Regions from separate parts of the Spirillospora sp. NPDC047279 genome, predicted to be linked through region 1. Evidence: riboswitches for the same ligand, from Rfam matches in the RefSeq annotation. Region 1 holds a riboswitch; each other region holds the start of a gene.
The links. A riboswitch is a leader RNA that binds a small molecule or an ion and turns the genes downstream of it on or off. The one in region 1 is predicted to bind cyclic di-AMP.
Positions count from the first base shown of each region.

Region 2: linked by a shared signal. The riboswitch ahead of ABZ810_RS22565 (C40 family peptidase) and the one ahead of ABZ810_RS29390 (CHAP domain-containing protein) in region 1 are both predicted to bind cyclic di-AMP.
Region 3: linked by a shared signal. The riboswitch ahead of ABZ810_RS01225 (hypothetical protein) and the one ahead of ABZ810_RS29390 (CHAP domain-containing protein) in region 1 are both predicted to bind cyclic di-AMP.
Region 4: linked by a shared signal. The riboswitch ahead of ABZ810_RS15075 (CHAP domain-containing protein) and the one ahead of ABZ810_RS29390 (CHAP domain-containing protein) in region 1 are both predicted to bind cyclic di-AMP.

Region 1 covers NZ_JBEYUA010000012.1:173,026-180,673, forward strand. The annotation lists gene ABZ810_RS29375 (Ig-like domain-containing protein) at 1-528, shown strand, start outside; gene ABZ810_RS29380 (M48 family metallopeptidase) at 593-1,876, opposite strand; gene ABZ810_RS29385 (hypothetical protein) at 2,512-3,807, opposite strand; gene ABZ810_RS29390 (CHAP domain-containing protein) at 3,860-4,648, opposite strand; cyclic di-AMP (ydaO/yuaA leader) riboswitch at 4,659-4,833, opposite strand; gene ABZ810_RS29395 (C40 family peptidase) at 4,940-5,470, opposite strand; cyclic di-AMP (ydaO/yuaA leader) riboswitch at 5,494-5,683, opposite strand; gene ABZ810_RS29400 (NlpC/P60 family protein) at 6,088-7,074, opposite strand; gene ABZ810_RS29405 (hypothetical protein) at 7,243-7,434, opposite strand.
Region 2 covers NZ_JBEYUA010000008.1:298,352-305,999, forward strand. The annotation lists gene ABZ810_RS22555 (FHA domain-containing protein) at 1-929, shown strand, start outside; gene typA (translational GTPase TypA) at 1,217-3,070, opposite strand; cyclic di-AMP (ydaO/yuaA leader) riboswitch at 3,517-3,652, shown strand; gene ABZ810_RS22565 (C40 family peptidase) at 3,693-4,673, shown strand; gene ABZ810_RS22570 (hypothetical protein) at 6,218-7,648, shown strand, end outside.
Region 3 covers NZ_JBEYUA010000001.1:238,955-246,602, forward strand. The annotation lists gene ABZ810_RS01210 (ATP-binding protein) at 161-607, shown strand; gene purQ (phosphoribosylformylglycinamidine synthase subunit PurQ) at 737-1,417, shown strand; gene purL (phosphoribosylformylglycinamidine synthase subunit PurL) at 2,463-4,736, shown strand; gene ABZ810_RS01225 (hypothetical protein) at 4,839-5,774, opposite strand; cyclic di-AMP (ydaO/yuaA leader) riboswitch at 5,777-5,951, opposite strand; gene ABZ810_RS01230 (S8 family peptidase) at 6,114-7,283, opposite strand; gene ABZ810_RS01235 (protein kinase) at 7,423-7,648, opposite strand, start outside.
Region 4 covers NZ_JBEYUA010000005.1:313,432-321,079, reverse strand. The annotation lists gene ABZ810_RS15110 (hypothetical protein) at 1-874, shown strand, start outside; gene ABZ810_RS15105 (nuclear transport factor 2 family protein) at 968-1,360, opposite strand; gene ABZ810_RS15100 (helix-turn-helix domain-containing protein) at 1,482-2,039, shown strand; gene ABZ810_RS15095 (NADP-dependent oxidoreductase) at 2,081-3,085, shown strand; gene ABZ810_RS15090 (aldo/keto reductase) at 3,114-3,941, shown strand; gene ABZ810_RS15085 (CHAP domain-containing protein) at 4,020-4,352, opposite strand; gene ABZ810_RS15080 (helix-turn-helix transcriptional regulator) at 4,599-4,856, opposite strand; cyclic di-AMP (ydaO/yuaA leader) riboswitch at 5,091-5,226, shown strand; gene ABZ810_RS15075 (CHAP domain-containing protein) at 5,237-5,914, shown strand; gene ABZ810_RS15070 (glycoside hydrolase family 25 protein) at 5,914-6,594, shown strand; gene ABZ810_RS15065 (choline/carnitine O-acyltransferase) at 6,576-7,648, opposite strand, start outside.

The DNA of each region.
Region 1 (7,648 bases):
TACATCACCACCAACGGCGACCACCTGACCATGGAGAAGGCCAGCCCGGTCATCATGGACTCCTCCACGGTCGGCTGCGGCCCGGGCTGCGCCGGCTACTACCGCCAGACGGTCTACTCGGCCGTGCGCATCTCCGACAGCGGCGAGTACGTGCACAGCGCCCCGTGGTCGGTCGGCTCGCAGGGCAACAGCAACGTCAGCCACGGCTGCGTCAACGTGAGCCCGAGCAACGCCCGGTGGTTCTACGACCTGGTCTACCGCGGCGACCCGGTGAGGATCACCGGTACCGCGCGGGAGCTGGAGCCGGAGAACGGCTGGGGCTTCTGGCAGCTCGACTACGACGACTGGGTGAAGGGCAGCGCGCTGAAGCAGTCGCTGATGGTCGGCCCGCAGGGCAGCAGCCCCGTGCAGGCGGCCGCGGCGGCTCCCACCGCTCCGAAGGCGCCCGCCAAGACCGGCGGCCCGGTGCCCGACGGCGGCCCGTCGACCTCGCCCAGCCCCGGCGGCAACCGCCCGCAGGCAGGCTGATCACCGCGAACGCCGGAAGGGCGGTCACCGCACGGCGCGGTGGCCGCCCTTCCGCGTTCCGGAGTCAGCGGCGGGTGAGGGGGCGCGGCTCGGGAACGCCGTGCATGCGCGCCCAGTCGCGGGCCATCGCGATGCGGTCGGGCCCCGACGGATGGGTGAGCCACAGGACGTACTCCAGGACGTCCGGGCCGAGGTCGGAGATGTTGCGAACCGACAGCTCGTGCTGCATCGTCACGAACGTCTCCGGGTCCCGGGTCAGGTCCAGGGCGTGCGCGTCGGCGCGGGCCTCGATCCTGCGGCTGACCAGGTTCTGCACGGGGGCGCTCAGCTGGGTGGACACCGTGATGAGCGCCAGCAGCAGCGCCACCGACCGCGGGTCGGCCAGGCCTTCTCCCGCCGCCGCGCGGCGGCGCAGGGCCGGGGAGGTCAGCGCGAGCTGGAGCAGGCACACCGCCCCGGCGACGCCCAGCGCGCCCACCAGCGTCCCGTACAGAACGTCCCTGCTCTTGGCGTGCCCCAGCTCGTGCGCCACGATCGACTCGATGCGCTTGGGCGGGGTCGACTTGAGCAGCGTGTCGTACACGACGATGCGCCGGGTGGAGCCGAAGCCCGAGACGTAGGCGTTGAGCGCGGTCGTGCGCCGCGAGGCGTCGGCGACGAGCACGTCCTCGACCGGCACCCCGTCGCGTTCGGCCATCGCCAGCAGGTCGGTGCGCAGCTGCCCCGCCGGCAGCGAGCGGAACGTGTTGAAGACCGGCTCGACGACGATGGGGTAGATGAACGAGACGCCGATGACCAGGGCGAACGCACCCGCGGCGGCGCCCGTCCACCAGTAGCGCGGGAAACGCCGCAGCAGCGCGAAGAGTAGGACCAGCACGAGCGACCAGATCACCCAGGTGACGCCGAGCGACTTGGCCTGGTCGACCAGCCACGACCCCCAGGTCTGGGTCGACAGCCCGTACCGGCGCAGGATCGACTCGCCCCAGATGTCGAACGGCAGCCCCGCGACCCGTACCACCGTGGTCAGCAGCAGGGCCGCCGCGATCACCCGCAGCGGGCGGCGAGGCACCCGCGCGGTGGCCCAGCCGATCAGCCGCGAGCCCAGCGGCGTCAGGCCCAGGATCAGGACGACCGCCAGCCCGGTCACCAGGCCCGCGTAGGCGGGAGGCGTGAGCGCGTCGTCGAACGCCCGGGACCGCGCGATCTCCGCGGCCGTGAAGTCCAGCGCCGGATCGGGCGCCACCGAGCCACCAGGGACCTTCCCCGGCAGCGGCTCCCACGGCGTGGTCAACCCCAAGATCACCCCGACCGCCCCGAACAACACCCCGGCGCTGACAGCAGCAGCCACCCGAGCCCGCCGCATCCCCGCCACCCCACCCAACACCCCGCCGCCCCCACCCGACGCCTCACCCCTCCCACCGGACGTCTCACCGGCCTCGCCCGACCTGTCGCCGGTCTCAACATGACGATCAGCGACCTCAGCGGCATGGTCCACCGCCTCGGCCGGGTGTTCCCCTGCCGCAACCGGTGGTTCTTCAGGTTCGGTGGCGTGGTCTGCGGCCTGGGTTGGTGTCTCGGCGGGCTCGGTGGGGCGGTCCACGGCCTCGGTCGGTCGTTCTTCAGGCTCGGCGACGCGATCAGTCGGCGTGGCCGGTGACTCGGCGCGCTCGGCCGGTGGTTCTTCAGGCTTGGCGGCGTGGTTGACCGCCTTGGTCGGGTGTTCCCCTGCCGCAACCGGTGGTTCTTCAGGTTCGGTGGCGTGGTCTGCGGCTTGGGCTGGTGTCTCGGCGGGCTCGGTGGGGCGGTCCATGGCCTTGGTCGGTTGGTCTTCAGGTTCGGCGACGCGGTCTGTCGGCGTGGCCGGTGACTCGGTGCGCTCGGCCGGTGGTTCTTCAGGCTTGGCGGCGTGGTCTGCGGCGTGGTCTGCGGGCTGGGCTGCGGGCTCAGCCGGTGACTTCTCCGGCTGAGGCTGGGCGGGGTGGGTCAACGCAGCTCCTCGTGCAGGTAGTCGCGCCACATGGCGGTGAACCGGGGCGGGGTGACGCCCAGCACCTCGCGCAGGGCGGCCTCCTCGCCGCCGCGCGCGGCGGCCCGGTAGAGCCGTACGAGCGCCGGTTCACCGTACCGGTCGGCGATCATGCGGCAGGCGAGCCACGCCTCCTGGTAGGCCTGGGAGAGCCGCGGGGCGGTGCCGGAGAAGGCGTCCGCGGCGGGCAGGCGGGCGGGCGTCCGGCCGCCGGTGACCTCGCGGCGCAGCTCGCGGGCGGCCGACCGTACGCTCACCTTGGCCTTGCGGTAGCCGACGTAGTCGGCGAAGCCCTCGATGAGCCAGACGGGCGTCCGGCCGTCCTGGGCTCCGCCGGTGGCGACATGGGTCACCTCGTGGGTGAGCACGACGCTCTTGCCGAGGTCGTTCAGCCGCCCGAACGTGCCGGGCGAGACGATCACGCGGTCCTCGCCACGGCCGCCGCCGGCCGCGGGGGCCACCGCGGCCAGGGCGGCGATCTCCTTGAGCTCCCGGTCGTCGCCGGCCAGCGCCGACGCCTGGGCCGGGTCGGAGGGGACGAGCACGACCGCGCGCCGGGCCCAGCCGGTGCCGACCACGCCGGTGACGACCGGCACGGCCGCGTCCAGCCGCCGCGCGATCTCGTCGAGACCGCGGGCGTCGCCGATGACCAGGCCGCCGCGCCCGCGCCGGACGGTCAGCGGCCCGCCGTCCCACATCTCCACGTCGTCGCGCAGGCCGCGGGCGGCGGCGTCGCCGACGATCACCCAGGTGCCGGACCGTCGCGCGAACGTGAGGTAGCGGGTGCGCGCGACCTCGCCGCGGTCGAACCCGTGCAGCCGGTACCGCAGGCTCACCCGGACCGCGGGGGCGCCGGACGCGGTCGCGGGCTCGATCGCCTCGAAGCGTTCGCGCCACGAGCCGAGCGGCAGCCTGGCCAGGTTGTCGTAGACCGCCGCCTGGGCCTCCTGGTACGCGGCGGGCGCCGAGGCGACCGTGGCGAGGAACCGGACCCGATCATGCTCCCGCACGGCCGCCGCGCGGTTGGCCAGGACGGCCTCGACCGCGCCGGCGTCCGGCGGCTCCGACGGCGTGGCGGCCGCGGCGGTCGCCGGAGGCGGGTCGTCACCGCCCGCGCCGGCCAGGGCGGCACCGGCGGCGGCGACGCAGGCGGCGGTGCCGAGGCCGATCAACGCGACGGCCCGGCGGCGTGACACGCCACCGGGCTCATCGGGTCTCTCGTCCGGCCTCTCGACGGGCCGCTCCTGTTCCATGCGGCGATCCTATTGACCGGGCCGGGATGCCCGCGCCCAGGTCACGCCGGGGTCACTTCGCGTAGTCGGGGTAGCCGTAGCCGACGATCTGGCCGGCCGGCCGTTCGCGGATCTTGACGGCGTTCGAGGTGTTGCCCTCGACGGTCTGCACGGTGCCGTCGCCGTTGTCCTTGACCACCATGCCGACGTGCACGATGTCGTCGATGTCCTTGGAACCGCCCCAGTCGAAGAAGACGATGGCCCCGGGCCTGGGCTCGGTGCCCCAGCGGTCCTGCTCCTCGAACCACTTGGCGTGCTCGACCGTCCAGGCGTCGCTGCCCATGCCGTGGCCGAACCCGAGCTCCTCGCCGATCCAGGACACGAACATGTCGCACCACTGGGCGTCGCTGTAGCCCTCCAGGTCGCCGCCGTCGCGTTCGAGCGTCTCCTTGGCGCGGTCGGTGCCCATGTACCACTCGTTGAACTTGGTCTCGCCGTTCTCGTCCTCGGAGATGCCCACCTGGGACTTGGCGAGCTTGATCGCGTCGTCGGCGGTCGGCTTCTTCGGCTCGGTCTTCACCGGCGCCTTGGACGCTCCGGCGGCGGACGGCGCGGTGCTCGCCCGGCCCGCGTCGCCGGAGAGCTTCTCGGGTACGTCGTGGGACTTCTTCTTGGGGGCGCCCGGCTGGACGGCCGCGGCGGCGGCCGGGGCTTTGGCGGCGGCCGACCCGGCGGGCGCGGCGCCGACCGCGGCCTGCGCGGTGACGGTCGCCGTCCCGATGACGGCGGCGCCCGCGACGAGGCCGCCGGTGGTACGCAGGGTGATCTTGAGTGGGCTGGGCTTGCGGTGCTTGCCTGGCACGAGGGGATCTCCTTGGCTTCCATGCCGCCTACCGGGTTAGCTGACGGGTTCGGGCGTGGAAGCTGCCCTACGGCCTGCGCGCAGGCCGATTCACCCCAAGGGACTGCTCAGCCGGGCCCCTGGTCGGGGCGGAGGCATGGTGGGTCCCCGGCTCCGCGCGTGCGCGGACTCGGCGGTGGCCGTCCGAAACGGCCGTTCAAGATTTCTGAGGGGATCGGGCGCGGCCGTTCACGGGGGGAGGGAACGGCCGCGCCCGGTGAGGGAGGGATGTGGCTCGGTAGAAGACGTGGCTCAGTAGGGACGGACCGCGCCGGAGAAGGTCTTCTTGCGGTAGCTGTCGAGCTTGACGACCTTCACGTGGCTGCGGCTGTTGGGGGCGTGGATCATCCAGATCTTGTTGCCCTTGCGCTTGGACACGATGCCCACGTGGCCCTTGCCGTTGAAGAAGACCAGATCGCCGGGGGCGAGCTTCTTCCAGGACACCTTGTTCTTGACCGCGCGGTACTGGGCGGTGGTGACGCGGGGCAGCTTGACCCCGGCCTTGCGGTACGACCACTGCACGAGACCGGAGCAGTCGAAGGCGTGAGGACCGGCCGCGCCGTAGCGGTACGGCTTGCCCTTCTTCTTGAACGCGTACTTCAGGGCCTTCTGGGCGAGCTTCTGGCGCTCGGCCCAGGTCTTGTGCTTGGCCTGCTTGACGACCTTGGCCACCGGAACGGCCTTGGTGGCCGCCTCGGCGGAGGGGGCGGGTCCCGTCGCGAGAAGGGGGGTGGCCACCGCGGTGGCGACCACGAGACCGCCGAAGCGGACGCGACGGGACATGACAGCGTTGCTGGACAGGGGAGTCTCCTTCTTCCAGACGCCTACCGGGTTAGCTGACGGGTTCGGGCGTGGAAGTTGCCCTACGGTGCGCCCGGTTCGAGGGGATCGAAGGAGGGCGCGCCGATTCACCCCGTTCGGGGCCCGTCGAAGAGGGACGGGCCGCGAGAGTGGGTCCCCGGCTCCGCGCGATGGCGGACTCGGCGCTGCCGCGGCGATCCTGGGGCGCGATGGGGCCCGTGCGCGGGACCCTGTGTCCCGCGTGCGAAAGCGCGGCGCTGATGTTGTGTGATGGGGCGGCCCCAAGACAGGGGAACCGCCGTCGGCCCGGACTCGATGGAAAGCCGTCGTGACGCGCTCGTTCGGCGCCATGCACGCCTGAGCGTGCGCACGGTACGGCTGAGCCGGCCGGTCGGGTGCGGCGCGTGGAGGGCGTCGCACCGGCCTCGGCACCTGGACGGTGTCGAGCGGGGGGACGCGACGCCTGGTGAGCGCCGCGGGTCGCCACAAAGTATCAAAGGGTCAACCGAAAGCAAATCGGTCGCAAAGTAAAGAACGGACCAGGTCAGACCTGGTCCGTTCTCTGGTGCGCCCGGGCTAGGGGCGCGAAGTGTCGAGCGTCACGGCCGTCCGGCGCCGTAGTAGTTCGACAGGTAGTAGCCGGAGGTGATGCTGACGACCTGGACGCTCTTGCCGGTGCTCGGCGAGTGGATCATCTGGCCGTTGCCCACGTACAGGCCGACGTGGCCCAGGCTGCGGAAGAAGACCAGGTCGCCGGGCTGCAGGTCGCTCTTGGCGACGCGCTTGGTGGCGGCCCACTGCGAGTTGGTCGTCCGGGTGATGCTGACCCCGGCGGCCTCCCAGGCCCGCATGGTCAGGCCGGAGCAGTCGTAGCGGGGGCCGGTGCCGCCGTACTGGTACGGCGTGCCGAGCTTGCTGTAGGCGAAGTCGAGCGCCGTGCGGGCCGAGCCGCTGGCGGGGCCGTTGTAGGTGCCGCCGATGGCGCCGCCGCCGGACTTCTGGGTCTTGATGCCGAACTTGGCGAGCGCCCGCTTTTGGGCCGCGATCGACTTCTCGACCTTGGCCTTCTGGTCCTTGAGCTCCTTGGCCTTGCCCGCGGCGTCGTCGTAGGCGCGCTGGGCCTGGGCCTTCTCCCGCTGCACCCGCTGTGCGGCGGTCAGGAACTGGGTCACCTCGGAGTTGCGGTTGCGGGACAGGTGCGTGAAGACCGCCGACTGGTCGAGAACGGCCTGCGGGTCATCGCTGCCGATGAAGCCCGCGACGTCGCCGGTCTCGCCGTTCTTGTAGGCGGTGGCGGCCATCTGAGCGATCTTGCCGCGGAGGGTCTCGAACGCGAGTTCCTCGTCCTTGGCGGCACGCTGCTTGGCCTGGAGCTTCTTCTTGGCGATCTTGAGATCCTCGCCGACCTGGTTGTACTTCTCGACCAGATCCTCAACCTGCTCGTTGAGCTTGTTGAGCTTCTTCTGGACCTGGGCCGCGGTGGGCTTGGGCTCAGCGTGCGCCGACGCCATGGGCAACACCATGGTGGTCGTCGCGGCGAGGCAGGCTGTCGCCATCAGCCGCCGGGAGCTGCGATCACTGGCCACGGTCGGATATGCCCCTCTCGTCCGCCTATATCAGCGGCTGACATTAGCGAGGGGGCACACCAGTCACAACCGAATCGTCAGTATTCATCAAGCTCGCCCAGCTTTTACCCCATTCCGTGACGATCAGATCACGATCCGCGTCCCGAACTCACGGTGTGCGCTCGCCGGTCACGATGCGCGCTCGCCCGGGGTCAGCCGCAGCGGCGGGACCATGTCGAGATCGGCCAGCACCTGCAGGGCCCGCCGTTCGCCCACGTCGAGATCGACCACACCCTCCGTCGGCGCCGCCAGCAGGGTGGTCACCACACAGTCGCCGCATCCGGTGCCGCGCACCTGGCACCCCTCGCACTCGATCAGCATGCCGTCCTCCTCACACTCGGGGTCTGACACATCGGGTCGTGCACATCGGGTCGTGCTGCCTTCGTGACGGACAGTACGACCCAGGTGTGACAGAACGACGTGCTCCCTGGTCAGAGCCCAGAAACCGCATGGTCAGCGCCGGCGGCGGGCGAACTCGGGCAGCCGCGCAAGACGGTCAAGACCAGCGCGAGCAGACCAGGGCGAGCAGACCAGG
Region 2 (7,648 bases), on a different contig from region 1:
AGCAGGCCCCGTCGCCCCAGAACGACCCGTGGGGCGCGCAGCAGCAGCAGCACGACCAGCAGCAGCAGTCCCCGCAGGACCCGTGGGGACAGCAGCCGATGCAGCAGTCGCCGCAGCATGGCCCGCCGGATCCGTACGGCGGTGGTGGCGGTGGCCAGCAGCAGGCGCCCGACCCCTACGGTCAGCAGCAGGCGCCCTACGGCCAGCAGCAGGGCCAGGACCCGTACGGTCAGCAGCAGGCCCCCGACCCTTACGGTCAGCAGCAGCAGGCTCCGGACCCCTACGGTCAGCAGCAGGCGCCCGACCCGTACGGCCAGCAGCAGGGCCCGCAGCACCAGGGCGGGCCTCAGCAGCAGGACGCGGGCTGGGGCGCGCCGCCTCCGCCCCAGGGCGGCGGGTGGGGCCCCGGCGCTCCGCAGCAGTCCGACCAGCGGCCGTCGATGCCGCCGCCTCCCGGGCGTGAGCAGACCCTGCTCCCGCCCGACCAGATGGGGCAGCCCCGGCCGCCGGACGGCACCGCGTTCATGTGCCCCTACTGCGAGGCGGTGCTGAGCAACCCGAGCGCCTCGCAGTGCGAGTCGTGCCTGCGGCCCCTGCCGGGCAAGGGCCCGGGAACGGGCACGCCGAGCCTGCGGGTGCACTTCCCGACCGGTGAGCTCAAGATCTCGATCGGCCAGCACCTGGTGCTGGGCCGTGACGCGGGCCAGTCCCCGGTGGCGGCGTCGTTCACCCAGTACGACAACGTGTCCCGGCGGCACTCGACGGTCTGGCTCGACCAGTCGGGCACCGCCTGGGTGCGGGACGAGGGCTCGACCAACGGCACCTTCGTCAACGGTGAACGTCTCCCGCGCGGGGTCGAGGCGCCGCTCCGCGACGGCGACCAGCTTCGCCTGGCCGCCGACGTGACCGGCACCGTCCAGCTCACCTGACCGGCGCACGAGGCACCGAAGGGCGGTCTCCTCGCATGAGAGGAGACCGCCCTTCGGTGTTCGTCCGGGCAGTGCCCGGCCCGCTCCTGGCATGGAAACGGGGGCCGTCCCTCCGGGTGGGACGGCCCCCGTTCCCCTTAGCGTTCGGTCGGCCGCTAACGCTCGGTCCGCCGCGGTCGGTCGCAACGTTCGGTCCGCCGTAACGCAGGCCTTGCCGGCTCGGCGCCCTAAAGGTATGCGATAACGCCAAATGCTCGGGCCGGTTCGGCCGCCCGCCGGGCGGGAGGTCAGCCGGAGCGCTTGGCGCGGGCGCGGGTGCGCTCGCGCTCCTTGGCGTCCAGGACGACCTTGCGGAGCCGGACGGCCTTCGGCGTCACCTCGACGCACTCGTCCTCGCGGCAGAACTCCAGGGCCTCCTCCAGCGAAAGGATCTTCGCCGGGGTGAGGCGCTCGAGCTCGTCGCCGGTGGACGAGCGCATGTTGGTGAGCTTCTTCTCCTTGGTGATGTTGACGTCCATGTCGTCGGACCGCGAGTTCTCGCCGACGATCATGCCCTCGTACACCTCGGTGGTCGGGCCCACGAAGAAGGTGCCGCGCTCCTGGAGGTTGGTGATCGCGTAAGCGGTCGCCGGGCCGGTGCGGTCGGCGACCAGGGAGCCGGACGGCCGCGTGCGCAGCTCGCCGAACCACGGCTCGTACGACTCGAAGACGTGGTGCGCCATGCCGGTGCCGCGCGTCTCGGTCATGAACTCGGTGCGGAAGCCGATCAGGCCGCGGGCCGGGACCAGGAACTCCATCCGGATCCAGCCGGTGCCGTGGTTGGTCATGTGCTCCATGCGGCCCTTGCGGACCGCCATGAGCTGGGTGACCGCGCCGAGGTGCTCCTCGGGGATGTCGACCGTCAGGCGTTCGACCGGCTCGTGCTTCTTGCCGTCGATCTCCTTGGCGACCACCTGCGGCTTGCCCACGGTCAGCTCGTACCCCTCGCGGCGCATGTTCTCGACCAGGATGGCCAGCGCCAGCTCGCCGCGGCCCTGGACCTCCCAGGTGTCGGGACGCTCGGTCGGCAGCACGCGGATGGAGACGTTGCCGACCAGCTCGCGGGCGAGGCGGTCCTTGACCATGCGGGCGGTGACCTTGGTGCCCTTCTCCCGGCCGGCCATCGGGCTGTTGTTGGTGCCGATGGTCATGGAGATGGCGGGCTCGTCCACCGTGATCAGCGGCAGCGGGCGCGGGTCGTCGGGGTCGGCGATGGTGTCACCGATCATGATCTCCGGGATGCCGGAGATCGCGATGATGTCGCCGGGGCCGGCCTCGTCGGCGGGCTTGCGCTCCAGCGCGTCCGTCATCAACAGCTCGGTGATCTTGACCCGCTCGATGCTGCCGTCGTGGCGGCACCAGGCGACCTGCTGGCCCTTCTTGATCGTGCCCGCGTAGATGCGGCAGAGCGCGATCCGGCCCAGGTAGCTGGACGCGTCGAGGTTGGTGACGTGCGCCTGGAGCGGCGCGTCCGGGTCGAACGAGGGCGCCGGGATCGTGTTCTTGATGACCTCGAACAGCGGCTCGAGGTCCTCGCTGTCGGGCTGCTCGCCGTTGCCGGGCTTGTTGAGCGACGCGCGGCCGGCGCGGCCGGAGGCGAAGACGATCGGGAACTCGATCTGGTCCTCTTCGGCGTCGAGGTCCATGAAGAGCTCGTACGTCTCGTCGACGACCTCGTCGATGCGCGCGTCGGGCCGGTCGGTCTTGTTGACCACCAGGATCACCGGCAGCCTGGCCTCCAGGGCCTTGCGCAGCACGAAGCGGGTCTGGGGGAGGGGGCCCTCGCTGGCGTCCACCAGGAGGACGACGCCGTCCACCATCGACAGCCCGCGCTCGACCTCGCCGCCGAAGTCGGCGTGGCCGGGGGTGTCGATGATGTTGATCGTCATCCCGTTGTGCCGGACCGCCGTGTTCTTGGCGAGGATGGTGATGCCCTTCTCACGCTCCAGATCATTGGAGTCCATGACGCGGTCATCGACGTCCTGGTTCTCGCGGAAGGCGCCGGACTGCCAGAGCATGGCGTCGACCAGCGTGGTCTTGCCGTGGTCGACGTGGGCGACGATCGCGACGTTCCGCAGGTCATCGCGCGTGGAGAAGGGCATGCGAACTCGCTTGGGTGATGGTTGGGAATCGCCGCAGACGTGCGGCCCAGCCAATTCTACTTGGCGCGCAAACCCGCCCCGGCCTTCCGCGGCCGACACCAGCCACGATTACTCCTTCATGGGCCCTTTGTGTACAGCTCTGGCCGCCGCCCCTCCAGTGCGGTGACCAGCCTCACGACCACCCGTCCGCGCCGGCCCGGCACCCGTCCAACCGCGGAACCGGGGTCAGGTACGTGCCCGCGCCGCCGTCCTGCGATGTGGCGAAGGTCTCGAACCCTTCCGAACGTGCGGGCGGCGTCCAGATCGTCTGAAACCCTTGCGACCAGGGCGTTCTCGCCATCCGGCGGCATCCAGTCGCATGTCCCTTTTGGTCGCCGCATTTGCCGTAATTTGCCATCCCTTTGTACGCTCCTGCGGATCCGGCCGCTCGACGTCCGACAGGGACGGTGGCCGGACCGCCGAATCCCCGCCGAGGGGAACCGGGGAACCAACACCCCCTGGGGCGAATCCGCGTTCGCGCGGTAGGGCGACTCCTGGCCCGAGCCCGTCAGCTAACCCGGTAGGCGGACGAGGAGAGGAGAACACCGGCTTGTCACCGGACCCCCAGCGTCGCCGTTTCGTCATGTCCATCGCGGCCACCGCCGCGGTCGTCGCGACAGGCGCCGTCATCGCCCCCGCGCAGGCCGCCCCCGCCGCCCTGGTCGCCGCCCCCTTCGCGGCTCCCAGCCCCTCCGGCAAGCCCACCGAGAGCGAGCTGCGCAAGCGCCTGAACGCCCTCAACACCGAGGCCGAGAAGCTCACCGAGCAGTTCAACAAGTCCCGCGTCGAACTCGGCAAGGCCCAGCGCGCCCTCCGCGAGGCCACCCGGACGGCCGCAGCCCTCGAGGCCCAGGCCGCTCCCGCCCGCGAGCAGCTCGGCCGCCTGGCCGCGAACAACTACATGACCGGCGGCCCGGACATGATGTTCACCACCAACGGCACCACCGAGGGCCTCTCCGACTCCGCCTACCTGGCCCAGAACCAGGCGTCGGTCGTCAACGCCCTCCAGGCCCGCATCGACCAGGCCAACCAGGCCCGCCGCGACGCCGAGACCAAGAACACCGCCGCCACCCAGGCCGCCGACCGGGCCCAGAAGGCCAAGGCCGCCGCCAAGGCCAAGGTGGACGAGGTCACCAAGCAGCTCGACAAGCTGACGACCACCCGCACCAAGGACCCCACGTCCGGCTACACCGCCGTCATCAAGGGCTCCGACCTGCCCGCCAGGATGACCCGCAAGGCCCTCGGCAAGCTCGGCAGCCCCTACGTCTGGGCCGCCGCGGGCCCCAACAGCTTCGACTGCTCGGGCCTCGTCGTCTGGGCCTACGCCCAGGTCGGCAAGTCCGGCCTCCCGCACTACACCGGCGACCTCTTCCAGCTGGGCAGCAAGGTCGACAAGGGCTCCCTCCGCGCCGGCGACCTGGTCTACTTCGGCGGCAGCCTCCACCACATGGGCATCTACGTGGGCGGCGGCCGCTACGTCCACGCCCCCCAGACCGGCGACGTCGTCAAGATCTCCAAGCTCTCCGAACGCTCCGACTACGCCGGCGCCAACCGAATCTCCTAGCCCACCCGCCCCACACCCACTTGAGCCGTCCGCCCTGGCCCGCCCCGGAGCCACCCCCGACGGTCTCGCCCCCACCCCGCACTGCGCCCGACCCTGCGCTGGCTTGCGCTGCACCTGGCCCTGTGCCGCTCCGCGCTGCGCCTGGCCCCGCACTGCGTTGCTCCGTGCTGAGCCCGACCCCGCGCCGCCCTGTGCTGCGCCCGGACATCGCGCCGGGCCCGTGCTGCGCCTGCCCCTGCGCTGCTCCGTGCTGCCCCTGCCCCTGCGCTGCTCTGTGCTGCGCCTGTCCCTGCGCCGCTCCGCGCTGCGCCCCGCCCTGCGCCGCTCTGCGCTGTGTACGGCCTGCGCTAGGTCGACTTTGCGCCGCGTTCGATGATGCGGGGCGCCCACTGGGCGCGGTGCCCGGCCCATGTCGCGCCGGCCAAGGGCCGGCCCGGCCCGCGTTACGCCAGTCGGTGTTGCTCTGCGCTGCGTTCATCCTGTGCCGCGCCGACTTTGCACTGTGCCGCGCCGGCCCCGCGCTGCGCGGGCCGGTCTGCGTTGCCGCGCCCGTCATGTGGCGAGCCCGTTTTGCGCCCGCTGTTGCTGCGCTCGCTCCGCGTTGCTTCTGTCCCGCGTCGCGCCCCCGTAGCGGCGCACGGCTGTTGGTCTTACGTCGTGTTGGCCTTGCGGGGCGGGTGACCTGTCCGGCCTTGTCTTCGGATTGTATCCAGCCGGTGTGCAGCTGACGTTCAGCTGATGTGCAGTTTGGTGCCGTGACGGGGCGGGTTTGTTGGACGGGGGTGGTTGTTCGGGCTGGTGAGCGGTGGTTTGGGGCTTCGGGTGGGGAGTTGGTGGGGTGGGTGTCGGGGCTGGTGGTGTGGGGGCGGGGTGGGTTTCTGGGGTGGGTTCGCTGGGCGTGGCGTCAAGGGGTGGGGGCCCTTGGGTACGGAACGTGGGAATGAGGGGCCCGGGTCCGGGGTGGGTCCCTTGGCCCGGGGCCGGCGGGGGCGGGAAGTCGGGCGGATTCCGCCGGGTGGGGTGCGCCCTTCTTGATTTAAGAATCAATGAGAATCGTCCTGGTGCGGGTTATGGTCCCTGACCTGCGCCGGAGATATCTGTGAGACGTCGCATTGCTAGCCTCGCGAGCCACATATGAGGGAGGTGTGCGCGAAGAGTGATGGGTCCGGCCGGTACGGTCCGCCACGAAGTCGGCCGTTCACTCATTCGTAACCTCGCTCCCTGCACGAACGCGGGAGATGATCAAGGGCCCCTGGGCCCAAAAAGTTGGCCTGATCCGGCCGGTGCCGGGAGGCCTTTTCGGGGCGGCGGCCACGCTAAGTGATCGTCAACCGCGGTGGGAATTCGCTGAAACCGGTTCGCAACCTTCTGCGTCTGACGTTGGCGATGCAGCATTCCGATCGGTCCCACAGAAAGGGTTGAGTCATGGTGCGTGGGACGGTTATTGTCATCGCGCCCGAAATGGGAATGTCATGGTGTATCGGGGGCTCAGCCGCGGTGACAGCCGGGGACGTCGCCTCCGTGAGGCCCGACGAGCATCCGGAGTGGAATTGACCGCGGTCCTGCTGATGGGAGACTTCCCGGGAACGGGCGCCCTGGGCGCGGCGGGCGCCCAGCGCCTCGACCTTCCGGCGACGTCCGAGGCGGCTCAATTCTTTATCGACCACGTGGCTCAGGGCCTCCAGGCCCAAGGCGCGGTCCTGGTCCTCCTGCCGTCCTGGCGGGCCGCCGCGGCGAAGCGGCTGGTGAGCCTCGCCCGCGGCGCGTTGTCGACCGACCGGATCGCCGCCGTCCAGCTCAGCCTGCCTCCGCTGGCACTGTCCCTGGTGGCCGACCAGCTGGCCTTCGTCGCTCCTCATGTGAAGCCCGGCGTCCTGGCCAGCCTCGCCTACCGGCTGGCCGATTCGGTGTACGCGGGTGCCTGGGTCAACAGCGTCGCGCGTCTCGAGCACATCAAGACGGGGTTCGGCGCGCACGTGTCGTCGTTCCTGCCGGGCGGTTTCTCGGTGGGCGCGGGGACCAACGCCGGGGTCCACCGGATCACCGCGTCCAAGCCCGTGCAGGTGATCGAGAACAGGCCGCAGGACCCGGTCCTCCTTCTGGTGACCGACGAGAACGGCGACATGGAGTGGGTCCAGCAGAAGCTCCAGCCCGAGCTTCGCGTGGTCTCGGTGACGCCCGTTCCGGTGCAGCCGCTCAGCCAGGAGTACTGGGGGGCCAAGAAGTTCAGCGAGTTCGTCGCCCTCTGCGGGCACCCTCGCGCCCTGCACTTCGCCGTCGTCAACGCCACGTACCGGCCCTGCGGCTGGTGCAGAGAGCTGACGACGCTCCCCAAGTGCCCGTTCTGCGCGATGCTTCAGCGCGAGAACGCCGGTACGTCGAGCACCGGGCCGCAGGTTTCCCAGCCCGGTTCGCCCCCTCTGCCCGACTCCCAGCAGGCGCCGCCCGCTCCTCCGGCTCCTCACCCGCAGCCGCCACCACCCCAGCCGGCGGGGCGACCACCCCAGCCGCCGGGTCCTTCCCAGATCCCCGCCGACTCCCAGCCCCCCGCGAACGGACAGCCTCAGCCCCTCGCCCAGCACCAGCCCCCCGCCCACCCCCCAGTGAACGCACAACCTCCGGGTCCGGGGCGGCCTGCTGAGCACGTTCAACCTCCCGCGCAGACCCGGCCCCAGCCGCCGGCCCAGCTCCAGCCCCCCGTTCAGCTCCAGCCCCCAGCCCAGTTTCAGTTCGCGGCCCAGTCGTCGCATTCGCCGCCACCTCAGGCCGACCCGCGGGGCCCCGTGCCGCCCGCGCAGGCAGGAGAGGGCGCCGGGTCCGGTGTTCCGTCCAACGGCTCCGCGGGGCCGCCGGTCGAGGTGAAGGGGAACGGCGTCCTCGCCGCCCCGCATCCCGCCCAGCACCCCGCTCCGGCCGCTCCGGAACCCACCGGGCCGGCCTCGGGTCAGACGGCGGGCGGGACCGTTCCCGAGCCC
Region 3 (7,648 bases), on a different contig from region 1:
AGACCTTAAGCGGTTAACCTGCAACTTGCAAAAGACCCTGCAGTGTAACGATTACGGAAGTTTCTACGGGGGAAGTCTTAGCTGCGTCGAGTCGGCGAGAACGGCCCGTCCGGGGCCGGCCCATGGGGAGTCTGAAAATGACACGAGGTGGCCGGTGGACATGAGGTTCTCGCTCGCGCTACCCCGCGAGACGCTCAGCATCCCGGTGATCCGGCGCGTGCTCGGCGACGCGCTCCGCGGGCTCGGCGTCAACGAAGACTGCATCGGGGATATCCTCGTCGCCACTTCCGAAGCGTGCACGAATGTGATCCAGCACTCGCGCTCCAACGGCAATTACGAAGTGGTCGGCCGTGTCGATGAAGACGCCTGCGATCTGAAGATCATGGATTGGGGCCGGGGGCTCCGAAACGCCACGTCAGGCGCCGATCGCGGGATTTTGAGCGAATCGGGTCGCGGCATTAAGATCATGCGGGCGCTGGTGGACGAAATCAGCATCGAGTCGGTTCCCGACGCGGGTACGGTCGTTCATCTGCAAAAGCGCCTGACCTGGCGCGATGAGGCGCTCATCCGCCGCCTCGAGAGCCGGCTCATCCACAGCGCCGGGTAGATTGGTACGCGCGCGGGGGGATCCAGACGCGCATCGCGTGGCGGGGCGAGGCTCCGCCAGGGGGCCGGAGCCGGCGGAGAGTGCACGCCCGCCTGTCCTGGCCGCCCTTCTTTCGGAGGAACAGTAGAGATGGACGCTGCCCGGGTAGGGGTCATCACCTTCCCTGGTTCGCTTGACGACCGGGACGCCGCACGGGCCGTACGACTCGCCGGAGCCGAGCCCGTCGCGCTCTGGCACGCCGACCACGACCTCAAGGGCGTCGACGCCGTCGTCCTCCCCGGGGGGTTCTCGTACGGGGACTACCTGCGGGCCGGGGCGATCTCGCGGTTCGCGCCGATCATGACCGAGCTGGTCGCCGCCGCCGGTGACGGGCTGCCGGTGCTGGGCATCTGCAACGGCTTCCAGGTGCTGTGCGAGTCGCACCTGCTGCCCGGCGCGCTGCTGCCCAACGCGGGCCTGCACTTCGTCTGCCGAGACCAGCGCCTGCGCGTGGAGAACGCCGACACCTCCTGGACCTCCGAATACCGCGAGGGCCAGGAGCTGGTCATCCCGATCAAGAACGCCGACGGCCGCTTCACCGCCGACCCGGCCACCATCACCGAGCTGGAGGAGAGCGGCCGGATCGTGGCCCGCTACCTCGACCTCAACCCCAACGGCTCGCTCGGTGACATCGCCGGCATCGCCAACGAGGCCGGCAACGTGGTCGGCCTCATGCCCCACCCCGAGCACGCCGTCGAGTCCCTGACCGGCCCGTCCACCGACGGGCTCGGATTCTTCACCTCGATCGTCAAGAGGCTGGTCAGCGCGTGAGTGAGGGGCAGCGGCACGGCGTCGCCCGGACGGGGGAACGCCGGGAGCGAAGCGACCGGAGTGACGAGGGAAGGCGGCGCCGCGAGGCGCCGCGGACGCGGACGGGAAGTACCGAATGAGCGAGCAGCCGCCCAACACGCCTGGCGCCCCGGGGCGGGCGCGGTCCCGCGAGGACGAGCCGAGCCTGGAGTGGCTGGCCGACCTCAAGTCGGACGCGGACGACCCGGAGCTACAGCCCGTCGACCCGTCGGTCGGCCAGGCCTACGAGGCCGTCGCCGAGGAGGCCGAGGCGGAGGCCAAGGCGGGCACCGGCCCCCTCCCGGCCGTCCCGCCCGCTCCGCCGGCCGGGCCGCCCGCCGGGCAGGCCGAGGGCATTCCGATCCCGGCGGTGACGCCCACCGTGGCGCCGACCGACGAGGCCGCCGCCACGTTCTCGCGCGCCTTCGCCGAGGAGAGCCGCAGCGACGCGCCGGGCGGGCCCGCGCCCGCCCCGGCCGCCACGGCGGGCGCTCAGGGGCCGGAGAAGGCCGCTGAGCCCGCCGAGGACCCCCGTGGCACGGCTCCGGCCGTGCCCGGCCCCACGTCCGGTGACGAGGCGCTCGCGGCGCTGACCGGGCTGGCCAACTCCGAGCAGCCCATGCTCGCCGAGCCGCCGGTGGCGGGCGTGCAGCCCACGCTCGGCGAGCCGCCCGTGCCCACCGAGCCGCGCACGCTCGCCGAGCCTGCCGCGACCGGCCCGGCGATCTCCCAGGAGGTGCCGACCGGCACCGGCCCGCAGCCGGTCACGCCCACGGGCACAGGCCCGCAGCCGGTCACTCCCACGGGCACCGGTCCGCAGCCGGTCACGCCCACGGGCACGGGCCCGCAGCCGGTCACGCCCACGGGCACGGGCCCGCAGCCGGTCACGCCCACGGGCACGGGCCCGCAGCCGGTCATGCCTTCCGGCACCGGCCCGCAGCCGGCGGTGTCCAGGGGTACCGGCCCGCAGGCCGTCGTGCCCGCCGGCACCGGCCCTCAGCCGGTCGTTCCGGTCGCGCCGTCCGCGATGACCCCGCCGGTCGTCTACGAGACCGACACCGTCGCCACGGCCCGGGTCACCCCCGACCGGCCCCAGCCGTTCGCCGAGCTGGGGATGAACGACGAGGAGTACCAGCGGGTCCGGCAGATCCTGGGGCGCCGTCCCACGTCCGCCGAGCTGGCGATCTACTCGGTGATGTGGAGCGAGCACTGCTCCTACAAGAGCTCCAAGGTGCACCTGCGCCAGTTCGGCGACAAGGCGCCCAAGACCGACGCGCTGCTGGTCGGCATGGGCGAGAACGCCGGCGTGGTCGACGTCGGCCAGGGCTGGGCGGTCACCTTCAAGGTCGAGTCGCACAACCACCCGTCGTACGTGGAGCCCTACCAGGGCGCGGCCACGGGCGTCGGCGGGATCGTCCGCGACATCATGTCGATGGGCGCCCGGCCGGTCGCGGTGATGGACTCGCTGCGGTTCGGCCCGGCCGACGCCGCCGACACCCAGCGCGTGCTGCCCGGGGTCGTGGCGGGCGTGGGCGGCTACGGCAACTCGCTCGGCCTGCCCAACATCGGCGGCGAGACCGTCTTCGACGCCTGCTACGCGCAGAACCCGCTGGTCAACGCGCTCTGCGTGGGCGTGCTCAAGCACGACGAGATCAAGCGTGCGATCGCGCCCGGCCCGGGCAACCGGGTGATCCTTTTCGGTGCCGGCACCGGCCCGGACGGCATCGGCGGCGCCTCGGTCCTCGCCTCCGCGACGTTCGACGAGGAGTCACAGGCCAAGCGGCCCTCGGTGCAGGTCGGCGACCCGTTCATGGAGAAGCTGCTGATCGAGTGCTGCCTGGAGCTGTTCCGCGAGGACCTCGTGGTCGGCATCCAGGACCTCGGCGCGGCGGGCGTCTCCTGCGCGACCACCGAGCTGGCCGCGGCCGGCACCGGCGGCATGCACGTCGAGCTCGACTCGGTTCCGCTGCGCGACGCGACGCTGCGCCCTGAGGAGATCCTCATGAGCGAGTCGCAGGAGCGCATGATGGCGGTCGTGTCGCCCGGCAAGGTCGACCGGTTCATGGAGATCTGCGCCCGCTGGGAGATCCCGGCCACCGTCATCGGTTCGGTCACCGACACCGGCCGCCTGGTGATGACCTGGAACGGCGAGACCATCGTCGACATCCCGCCGGGCACCGCCGCCGACGAGGGCCCGGTCTACGAGCGGCCCTACGCGCCGCCCGCCGACCTCGGCTCGCTCCAGGCCGACACCCCGGGCCGCCTGGTCCGCCCGGCCAACGCCGACGACCTGCGCAACACGGTCCTGTGGCTCACCGGCTCGCCCAACCTGGCCAGCAAGACGTGGGTCACCTCGCAGTACGACCGCTACGTGCTCGGCAACACCGTCCTGGCCATGCCCGAGGACGCCGGAGTGGTCCGCATCGACGAGGAGAGCGGCCTGGGCATCGCGCTGTCCCTCGACGGCAACGGCCGCTACACCCGCCTCGACCCGTACGCCGGCGCCCAGCTGGCGCTGTCGGAGGCCTACCGCAACGTGGCCTCCACCGGCGCCCGCCCGCTGGCGGTGACCAACTGCCTCAACTTCGGCTCCCCGGAGGACCCGGGGGTCATGTGGCAGTTCGCCCGCGCGGTCGAGGGCCTGGCCGACGCCTGCCAGTACCTCGGCATCCCGGTCACCGGCGGCAACGTCTCGTTCTACAACCAGACCGGCACCACGCCGATCAACCCGACGCCGGTCATCGGCGTGCTGGGCGTGCACGACGACGTCCGGCGCCGGGCCAACATGTCGTTCACCTCCGAGGGCGCGACCATCGCCCTGCTCGGCGAGACCCGCGAGGAGTTCGGCGGCTCGGAATGGGCGCACGTGGTCTACGGCCACCTGGGCGGCCTCCCGCCGCTGGTCGACCTGGCCGCCGAGGCCGCGCTGGCCTCCGTCCTGGTCACCGCCGCCCGCGAGGGCCTGCTGACCGCCTCGCACGACGTCTCCGACGGCGGGCTGTCCCAGACCCTCGTCGAGTCGTGCCTGCGCGGCGGCCTGGGCGCCCAGATCACGCTGCCCGGCGACGCGTTCGTGTCCCTGTTCAGCGAGTCCGTCGCCCGCGCCGTGGTCGCGATCCGGCCCGGCGGCGAGGCCCGCCTGGCCGCCCTGTGCGAGCAGGCCGGCGTCCCGGTCGCCCAGATCGGCGTCACCGGCGGCGACGCCCTCACGGTCTCCAGCCGCGAGGAGGAGCTCTTCTCGATCCCGCTCGCCGAGCTGGGCGAGGCCCACGAGCGGACCCTGCCCAGCTACGCCGACTGAGCCACGACCGCGAACGCCCGGCCACCCCGCGAGGGTGACCGGGCGTTCGCGCGTCAACGGCCGTCGTGGAGCCCGCCAGGCCCAACGACAGCCGGGCGGGTCCTAGAAGACCGAGACGTGGACGTGGTCGTAGTGGTTGGCGGTCACGCCGCCGCGGTTGCTCATGGACGACCAGCCGGGGCTGCGCATGTCGTAGATGCGCTGCCGCCAGATCACGTACTTGACGCCCAGCCTGTCGGCGTTGGCGATCGCGTAGGCGGCGGCGCGGTCGCCCTGCTGCTGCGCGCTGCCCGTCGCCATCTGGCCGCCGGTGGTGACCATGAAGTCGCAGGCCTGGCCGGTGGCGTGGTCCTGCGGGTCGCCGCCGGAACGTACGCACCCGATGGTCGGGAACGGGCCGAACTCGGTGTCCAGGACGTCGTGGACCTTCTTCATGCGGGGCGTGACCCCGGCCATGCCGACGCTCGGGGACTCCGGCTTGTACTTCTTGAGCAGCACCTTGACCCGGGCCTTCTGCTTGACCAGGTCCTTGATCTGCTTCTCGAGCTGCTTGATCTTGTTCTGCGCCTCGGCGCGGGCCTTCTCCTGCTGGGCGACCAGCTGCTGGATCTGCTGGACCTTGCCGGCCTGGTTCTGGGCCACATGGCTGACCAGCGACGCGTTGTTGAGGTACGTGGAGGGGTCGTCGTTCGCCAGCACGGCCACGGAGGGGTCGGTGCCGCCCGTCATGTACTGCGAGGCCGCGATCTGGGCCACCAGCCCGCGGGCCTGGGCCAGGTCCTCCTTGAGGTCCTGAGCGCGCTGCAGGGCCTGCTTGACGTCGTGCTGCGAGTCGCGCAACCTCGCGAGGTCGCCGCCGTACGCCTTGTCGAGCCTCTCGATCTGGGCGTTCAGCTTGCTGACCCGCCCGGCGTCACCCGGGTCGGCCTGGGCGGCCGGGCCGGTGACGGTCGCGCTCGCCACCAACGGCACGAGGCCGGCGACGGCGACGACGGCGCGCCGGGCACGACGCCAGCGAGTGGAGGTGGGGGTCTCCACGCTTCTCCTCTCCTCATTCGCCTACCGGGTTAGCTGACGGGTTCGGGCCGGGAGTCAGCCCTATCGGATCCGCTGGTTGCGGTCCCGAATTCACCCCGGCCGGAAGCGCGGTGACGCTCCGGCATGTGGGTCCCCGGTTCCCGCGCGGCATGGCGCGGGACTCGGCAGGTTCGGCCAGACTGCCCGGTGGGCCGTGGCGAGTCACCGACCGAATGCCAATGAACTGCAAGGAAACGTTCGTTACTTCGCCAAGATTAAACCCCTGGGGCGGGTGTGCCGCCAGCGAGTCCCGGAACCAGGGGCGCCGCCTGGAAACCGGGCCATCCTATGTGACTGGTTTCACAGCTTGGCCTTGTAGAGCAGCTTGTTGGGCGTGCCACTGGGCAGACCCTTCAGCCGGCCGGACGTGGCGTTGGCCTTGAGCCACTTCTCGACCTCCGCGAAGCCCGCCCTGCGGTGCGTGGTCAGGTAGAGCGCCGCGACGCCCGCCACATGGGGGCTCGCCATCGAGGTGCCGTCGAGGACCTCACGGCCCTTTCCGGGCCAGGTGGAGGTCACTCCGACGCCCGGGGCGTGGATGTCGACGCACGTGCCCCAGTTGGAGAAGCCGGCCCTGCGGTCGCGCGAGTCGCTCGCGCCGACGGTCACCGCGCCGGCGGCGCCGGCGGGCGAGGTGTTGCAGGCGTTCTTGCCGTCGTTGCCGGCCGCCACCGCGACGACGACGCCGGACTTGGAGAGATTGGCCACAGCCGTGTTGAGGGCGGCCGACTTGGGGCCGCCGATCGAGATGTTGGCCACGGCGGGCTTGGCCGCGTTCTTGCGCAGCCAGTTGACCGCGGCGACGACGTTCGACATCGGGCCGGTGCCGTCGCAGCCCAGCACGCGGAGCGCACGGATCCTGACCTGCTTGGCGACGCCGTAGCGCTGGGAGCCGATGGTGCCGGCGACATGGGTGCCGTGGCCGTTGCAGTCGGCGCCGCTGGAGAAGCCGGGCGCCTTCCATGCGATCGACGCGCGCCCCTGGAACTGCGGGTGCTTCACGTCCAGGCCCGTGTCGACGACGTAGGCGTTCACGCCGCGGCCGGTCGCCCGGTAGGTGTACGACCTGCTCAGCGGCAGCGCGCGCTCGTCGACGCGGTCGAGACCCCAGGGCAGCCCGAGGCGCTGCGTTCCGCTGATCGAGACGAGCTGGTCGTGCTCGATCGCGGCGACGTTGCGGTCGCGGCGCAGCCGGTCGAGCTGGCCGGCGTCGAGCCTGGCGGCGAAGCCGTTGAGGACGCCGTCGAACCGCTCCGCCGCGGCGGCCCTCGCGTTCCGCACGGCGGACGCGGTGGAGGCGCCGTCCTTGAGGGTGACGATGTACTTGCCCGGGATCGGCGTGCCTTCGGCGGCCGTCACCTGGACCAGTGCGGGGTCGGAGCCGCCGGCCAGGACGGGGAACGCGGCCGCACCGGCGACACACGCCGCGGCGGTGCCGGTGATCAGCAGCCTTCGGGGGACAGCCCGCACGGGGAGGACTCCTTCAGTCGCGGCCACGCCGGGGGTCTCGGGCGCGGCGACCATGATCAGGTGAACCGACAGAGCGGTACCTTATTGGATTCCTCCCGAAATCTGCAGCGAGAACGGGCAAACGGTGCGAGTCGGCCGCTCAGCTCTTGCTGAGTTTTCCCTGGTAGCCGGGGGTGGCGCCGGGCTGGTGCATCCACGCGTATTGCAGGGTGCCGTCCTGCTGGCGGACCACCCGCACGTTGCCGCTCGTGCACGGCTTGGCGACCTGGAGGGACATCTCGAGACGCTGGGTGGTGCCGCTGGTCAGCGCGAGGGTGCCGACGCAGTTGCGGTTGAAGCGGGCCTGCGCGGTCTTGTCGCCCGCC
Region 4 (7,648 bases), on a different contig from region 1:
CGCCGAGCACAACTTCACCTTCTGCGCGACCGACTGGATCGGCATGGCGCAGGAGGACGTGCCCAACGTCGTCTCCGCGCTGCTCGATCCGGCGCGCTTCGAGACCATCCCCGACCGCATGCAGCAGGGCATGCTGAACGCGATGTTCCTCGGGCGCGGCCTCGTGCACGCCAAGGGCCTGGTCGCCGACAAGGCGTTCCGGACGCCGGACGGCAAGCCGCTCATCGACCCCGGCCAGGGGGTCGTCTTCGACGGCAACAGCCAGGGCGGCATCCTCGGCGGCACGCTCGTGGCCGCGTCCCCCGACATCAGGCGGGGCGTCCTCGGCGTCACCGCGATGAACTACAGCCTGCTGCTCAACCGCAGCTCCGACTTCCCGACGTACGGGCAGGTGCTGGACGTCTCGCAGCCGGACAAGCTGAAGCAGCAGCTGCTCATCTCGCTCTTCCAGATGCTCTGGGACCGCGGCGAGACCAACGGGTACGCCGGCCACCTCACCGACGGGCGCCAGGTGCTCATGCACATCGCCTACGGTGACCACCAGGTGGCCAACGTCGCGGCCGACGTGCAGGCCAGGACGACCGGCGCCCGCCTCGTCGTCCCGGCGCTGACGCCTGGCCGCAGCCCCGACCGGGTCCCGTACTGGGGCATCACGCCCGCGGGGAAGCTGCCCTACACGGGGTCGGCGATGGTGGTCTGGGACAGCGGGACGCCGTCGCCGCCGACCACCAACACGCCGCCGACCGAGGGTGAGGATCCGCACTCCGACCCGCGCAACATGGCGAGCGCGCGGCTGCAGAAGGCGGTCTTCCTGCGCACCGGCCAGGTCATCGACGTCTGCGAGGGCGCGCCCTGCAAGGCGAACCCCAGCTGAGCGAGGCCCCGGGCTGACCGGGGGCCCGGCTCCGTCGGGGGTGGCCTTCCCGACGGAGCCGGGCCACCGGCGCTCCTGGGACGGGTACGGGGGTCAGGCCACCCCCGCCTCCCGCTTGATGTCGTCGAACTGGGCGCCCATGGCCTCGGCCAGCGCGTTGGCGGCGCTGAGCGGGCGCACCATGACGCAGAAACGGTCGATCAACCCGTTCTCGTCCAGGTGCAGGAAGTCGCAACCGTGCACCTCGCGGCCGTCGACCGTGGCCTTGAAGATGAGGGCGAGGTCACGGCCGCCGGGGTCGTTGATCTCGTTCACGTAGTGGATGCCCTCGAAGACCCGCAGGACCCCGCGCAGGATCGCGGCCACCAGGTCCCTGCCCACGTAGGGCTTGAACGCCACCGGGCTCAGGAACTCGACGTCCTCGGCCAGCAGCAGCGGAAGGCCCTCTAGATCACGGTTCTCAACGGCCGCACGGAACGCGTGCATCCAGGCCTCCTAGTCATATTATTGAATAAGTAAGAATGCTAGTTCGGTTCCGGCGATGTTGTCCAGGCAGGTATCAACCTGACGTTTTGCGCATAGAACGTCAGAACGTACACTCGGTCATATGGGACTCAAGCCCGCCGATCGGCTGAGCCAGGTGCTCGATGCCACCTACATCTGCCTCACGCTGCACGGGGTGCGGCGCACGACGATGGACGACATCGCACGCCAGGCGGGTATGTCCAGGTCGGCGGTCTACCAGTACGTCCGCAACAAGGACGACGCCTTCCGCCGGCTCACCGAGCGCCTGCACGACGACGCGCTCGTCCGGGCCAGGGCGGCGGCGTCCGCCGGGGGGCCGCCCGCCGACCGGGTGCGCGGCGTGCTCGGCGCCAAGCTCGACCTCGTCGGGCAGCTCATGGGGGCGTCGCCGCACGGCGCGGAGCTGCTCGACGCCAAGGCCCGGCTGTTCGCCGACGTCTGTGCCGGGTTCGTGACCGAGCTGAAGGCCCTGCTGGCCGGGGTCTTCGCCGAGGCCGGCGTGGTCTCCACGGTCACCCCTGACCAGGCGGCCGACATCTGCATAGCTCTCGTGATGGGGCTGGAGGCGCGCCCCGACGGCGCCGTTCTCCTCCAGCCCGCCGCCGACGCGCTGATCAGCGGGCTGCTCGCGGCCCGCTGACCCGCCCGGCGCACGTTCACCTACTTCTTGGAGGTTCAGTCATGTCCGTCGCCAGCAGGGAGGTCCACCTCGTGGCCCGCCCGGTGGGGGAGCCGAAGCCCGAGGACTTCGCGATCCTCGACGCCACCGTGCCGGACCCGGGGCCCGGCCAGGTCCTGGTCCGCAACGACTGGATCTCGGTCGACCCGTACATGCGGGGACGCATGAACGACGTGAAGTCCTACGTCGCGCCGTTCGGGCTCGGCGAGGTCATGACCGGCGGCGCGGTCGGCACCGTGATCGAGTCGAACGCCGACGAGCTCCCCAAGGGCACCGCGGTGCGGCACTTCCTGGGCTGGCGCGAGCACGCCGTCCTCGACGCGTCCGCCGCCGAGGTCATCGACACCGACCTGGCCCCGGCCGAGGCCTACCTGGGCGTGCTCGGGCTGACCGGCCTGACCGCGTACGCCGGGCTCAAGCGGGTCGCCCCGGTCACCGAGGGCGAGACCGTCTTCGTGTCCGGCGCCGCGGGGGCCGTCGGCAGCGTGGCCGCCCAGGTGGCCAGGAGCCTGGGCGCCGCGAGGGTCGTCGGCTCCGCGGGAGGCCCCGAGAAGGCCCGGCGGATCGTCGAGGAGTTCGGCTACGACGCCGCGATCGACTACAAGGCCGGCGACCTGGCCGGTCAGCTCGCCGCGGCGGCGCCCGGCGGGATCGACGTCTACTTCGACAACGTCGGCGGCGACCACCTGCGGGCCGCCCTCGACTCGCTGCGCGTCCACGGCCGGGTCGCGATGTGCGGCGCCATCTCCCAGTACAACGCCACCGAGCCGGTGCCCGGGCCCGACAACCTGTTCCTCGCGGTCGGCAAGCGGCTGACCCTGCGCGGCTTCCTGGTCGGCGACCATCTCGACCTCGCGCCCGAGTACGCGCGGTTCGCCGCCGCCCTGCTGAGCGACGGCAGGCTGCGCAACGAGGCGACCGTCGTCGAGGGCATCGACAACGCCGTGGAGGCCTTCCTCGGCCTGCTGCGCGGCGCCAACACCGGCAAGATGCTCGTCCGTCTCTGAGCACGTCCGTCTCCGAGGAGAAACGATCATGCAGAACGTCACCCTGAACAACGGCGTCGTCATGCCGCAGCTCGGCTTCGGCGTCTGGCAGGTACCCGACGACGAGGCGCAGACCGCGGTGACCACCGCGCTCCAGGCCGGATACCGGAGCATCGACACCGCGCGGATCTACGACAACGAGGCGGGCGTCGGCCGCGCGATCGCCGCGGCCGGGCTGCCGCGCGAGGAGCTCTTCGTCACCACCAAGCTCTGGAACAGCGACCAGGGCCACGACGCCACGCTCCGCGCGTTCGACGCCGGGCTCGACCGGCTCGGCCTCGACCACGTCGACCTCTACCTCATGCACTGGCCGATGCCGGGCGTGGGCAAGTACGTGGAGACCTGGCAGGCCATGGAGAAGATCTACGCCGACGGCCGGGCCAGGGCGATCGGCGTCTCCAACTTCACCGTCGAGACGCTGACCCGCCTGATCGGCGAGACCGGCGTCGTGCCCGCGGTCAACCAGATCGAGCTGCACCCCTACCTGGCGCAGAACGGCCTGCGCGCGTTCCACGACGAGCACGGCATCGCCACCGAGGACTGGAGCCCGCTCGGCCAGGGCAAGGGCCTGCTCGACGACCCGGCGCTGAAGCCGATCGCCGGCAAGCACGGCAGGACCGCCGCCCAGGTCGTGCTGCGCTGGCACCTCCAGCTCGGCAACATCGTGATCCCCAAGTCGGTGACCCCGTCCCGCATCGAGGAGAACATCGACGTGTTCGGCTTCGAGCTGGACGCCGCCGACATGCGGGCGATCGGCGAGCTCGACAACGGCACGCGGTTCGGCCCCGACCCCGAGACGTTCGCCGCGGGGGCCTGAAGACCCCGGCAGAGCCCGCACGCAAAGGGACGAGGCCGCCCTTCCCGCATCACGGGAGGGCGGCCTCGCCGTTCCCGGTCAGAAGTGGATGTAGTTCTCGACGCTGCCCTTGGTGACGGTGCGGGTGCCGTACACGTGCGTGCCGCCCTTGTCGTACTCCTCCAGCGGCACGGTGCCGTCACTGTTGACCCGCGCCACGTACGCCACGTGACCGTACGTGCCGGCGTTCCACTGCGCGACCGCGCCCACCTTGGGCGTCGCGTCGACCCGCACCCCGGCGGACCGCGCCGCGTTGTCCCAGTTGTTGGCGTTGCCCCAGTGCACGCCGCGGTAGGAGTTGGTGAAGTCCACGCCGAGCCGCCGGCGCACCCGCCAGGCCGCCCACGACACGCATCCGCGCTTGTAGAACAACCACGGGTCGGCCTGGTTCCACGAGTCGCTCTTGTACGGGTAGTCGTTGGTGGACCGTCGTGACGCACGGCGGCGCCACCGTGCCGTCCGAGCCGGTGTAGACGTAGGCGTCCGAGACGTATCCGGCCGGGCCGGTGGCCGCCAGCGCCGCCGGGGAGGTCAGGGTCAGCACGGTGACCCGCCGGGCTGCGGCCAGTGGGTCGCCGGGGACGACGTCGTCGATCGGAAAACGACCGTGAACCGACCCTAATGTGGACGCCTCTCGCGTTCTCCTCGATCATTCGGCGTGCGGGGCTCGAACGTGAGGATCAGGCGCAGGCCGAGGACCTCGCCGATGCGCTCCAGGGCCGGGATCGGCGGCAGCGGTCCCGCCGCCTCGAAACGCGAGATCGCGGGCTGGCTCAGGCCGGTCAGCTCCGCGAGGCGGCCCTGGGTGAGCCCCAGCGCCTTCCTGCGGCGACGGGCGACCTCACCGAGACCGCTGCCGAGGTCCGTGTGCTGCATGGTGGTCACCTCCTTACGCCCCACGCTCGCCGCCCGCGTCCGCGCCCGGATCGCGTGATCGCCGCATCCCCGGGTCAACCGATCGGTTGATGCTGGCGGTGCGCCGAATAAGGCCAGGCGCCGACGCCATCGAAGGAATGGCCTCATCGGCCGTTCGCTTACGCATAATTTATTTGCTTTACCCGTTTGATAACTGCTCTTTAACCTGATTAATGTGCGCTTCATCGGCCGATCGCCGGCCGACCGCCGAGTCTCGCAACGAGAGCCGGGGAACCACGTTTCTGGGGTGAATCCGCTGTTCGCAGCGGTAGGACCTGCCTCCTTGGCCCGAACCCGTCAGCTAACCCGGTAGGCGGCACAAGGAGAGGTGCATTCCCCTCATGGATCCTGGCATCCAACAGATGATCAAGGTGCTCGAAGCCGAGCTCGGATATACCGAATCAGGCAACGGGTACTCGAAGTTCGGCGACTGGTACGAGAAGAACGTCGACGATTCCTACTCCTTCTCGAACGCCGCCTGGTGCGACATGTTCCTCGCCTGGGGCGCGACCCAGGCGGGAGTCCAGGCCAAGACCGGCACGTTCGCCTACACCCCCTCGCACGCCGCCTGGTTCAAGAATCAGGGCGCCTGGGGCGACAAGCCCCAGCCCGGCGCCTTCGTCTTCTACGACTGGTCGGGCGGCGGCTCGATCGGCGGCATCGACCACATCGGGATCGTGACCGAGGTCGAGGGCGGGAAGATCCACACGATCGAGGGCAACGTCGACGGCGTCCACGCCAAGCGCAAGGTCCGCGACCAGGACCAGGTCGTCGGCTACGGCTACCCGGAGAAGGTCGTGCCGAAGCCGGAGCAGCCCGCTCAGCAGCAGGCCGCGGCCACCACGTCCACCACCGCGCTCACCGGGACGGCGAAGCCGCCGCCCCTCGACGGGGCTCAGGTGGAGCTCTCCGGGGCGTTCACCTCGGTGCTGCTCCCCGTCATCGCCCTGCTCACGCGCGTGAAGCGCCGCGACGCCGCCGCCCGCGCGGCGTCCATCCGCACGGAAGGGATCTCCTGATGCGCCTCTCCCGCCTGATCACGCCGGCGCTGGCCGGTGCCGCGATCGTCGCCGCGCTGGCCGGGCCGGCCGCCGCGGCGGCACCCGGTTCGGACCTGCCGCACGGCATCGACGTCTCCAACCACGACCGCGGCGTCGACTGGGGCGACGACGGCCTCGACTTCGGCATCGCCAAGGCCACCGAAGGGGTGCACTTCAAGGACGGCACGTTCGCCGGCCAGTGGAAGGAGATGCGCGACAACGGCGTCGCCCGGGGCGCGTACCACTTCGGGCACCCGAAGAACGACCCGGTGAAGGAGGCCGAATACTTCCTGACGGCCGTGCGCGCCCAGGGCCTCCAGCCCGGCGACATCCTCGCGCTGGACCTGGAGGTGACCGACGGCAGGTCGTCCGGCGACGTCAACGCGTGGGCCAAGCGGTGGCTGGAGCACGTGACCCGGCAGACGGGCGTCAAGCCGTTCCTGTACACCTCCTGGTCGTTCGCCCAGGAGAACGGCGCGGGCCTCGGTGACTACCCGCTGTGGGTCGCGCACTACGGCAGGGAGCCCGGCGAGGTGAAGGCGCCGCGTCCGTGGAAGGACTGGACGATCCACCAGTACGAGGCGACCGACCACGACCACAACGTCTCCCGGATCTCGCCCGACGAGCTCCGGAAGCTGGGTCAGGTCAGGAGTTCCTGAAGCTCCGCCACCGCCTCCCTGAGCCGGTCGGCGAACGTGTGCATCGCGTCGGCGACCGGCGCCGGGGTGCTCAGGTAGAGGTTGAAGCGGTCGGGCAGCAGCACGTAGCCGACTCCGATGCACTGCGCGCTGGTCGACCCGAAACCGAAGTAGCGGATGTGGGTGGACGGTGCGGAGCTGGTGCTCAGGTAGTCGTCCCGCATCGTGGTCCAGCCGGGTGAGTCGAAGAGCGTCAGATGCTCGGTGACGCCCAGCTCCGCACCGCGGCGCTTCTGGATCAGCTGGAGCTCCCAGAGGTGCTGCTCGGGCACCTGGCCCGCCTGCGCCGCCTTCGCGCGCTCGACGTGCTTGGCCGCGGCGGCGCGGAAGGCGGCGCGGCGGGTCTCGGTGCCGGCGTCCGGGTCGTCCATCACCTCGGTGAACCGGACGGACTCGGGCGTCACGACGCGCATCGCCTCGGTGCGCCCGCGCCGGAAGTGGCGGGTGGCGATGGATTCGTACGTGGCGCCGACGAATCCCTTGGTGCGTTTGTGGGCGAGCTGGTAGGCCATCTGCACGAACGCGTCCGGCGAGACGCGCAGCTCCTTGGCGCGGCTCGACCCGAAGTCGTCGAAGCCCACCGTCGTGGTGGCGTTGGCGGCGGCGTACTCGGCGAACGCCTCGCCCGCCGCCCGCACGTCGGCGCGCAGCGCGCGGTCGAGGACGAACTCGATCGGCGCCGTGGCGGGCGTGCCCTGGGAGAACGCCCGCGCCTCCCGCTCGTGCTCCTCGGCGGGCGTGCCGAGCATGTCGTCGACGAAGCCGAGGATCGTGGTGCCGTCCAGGCCGCAGTGCTCGACGTTGATCCCGGCCGTGCCGTCGGCGAAGACGATCAGCGACACCGCCTTGTCGAACCACCGGTTGCCGCTGTCGCCGTGCAGTAGCTGGTCGCAGGCCTGGAGGGTGTCACGGGGCGCGAAGTCCTCCAGGCACACGCAGAAGAGCGCGGTCTCGACCTCGTCCAGCCGGGCGGCGTTGTGCGGGTCGGCGGCCAGCAGCGCCTCCCGGCTCGCCG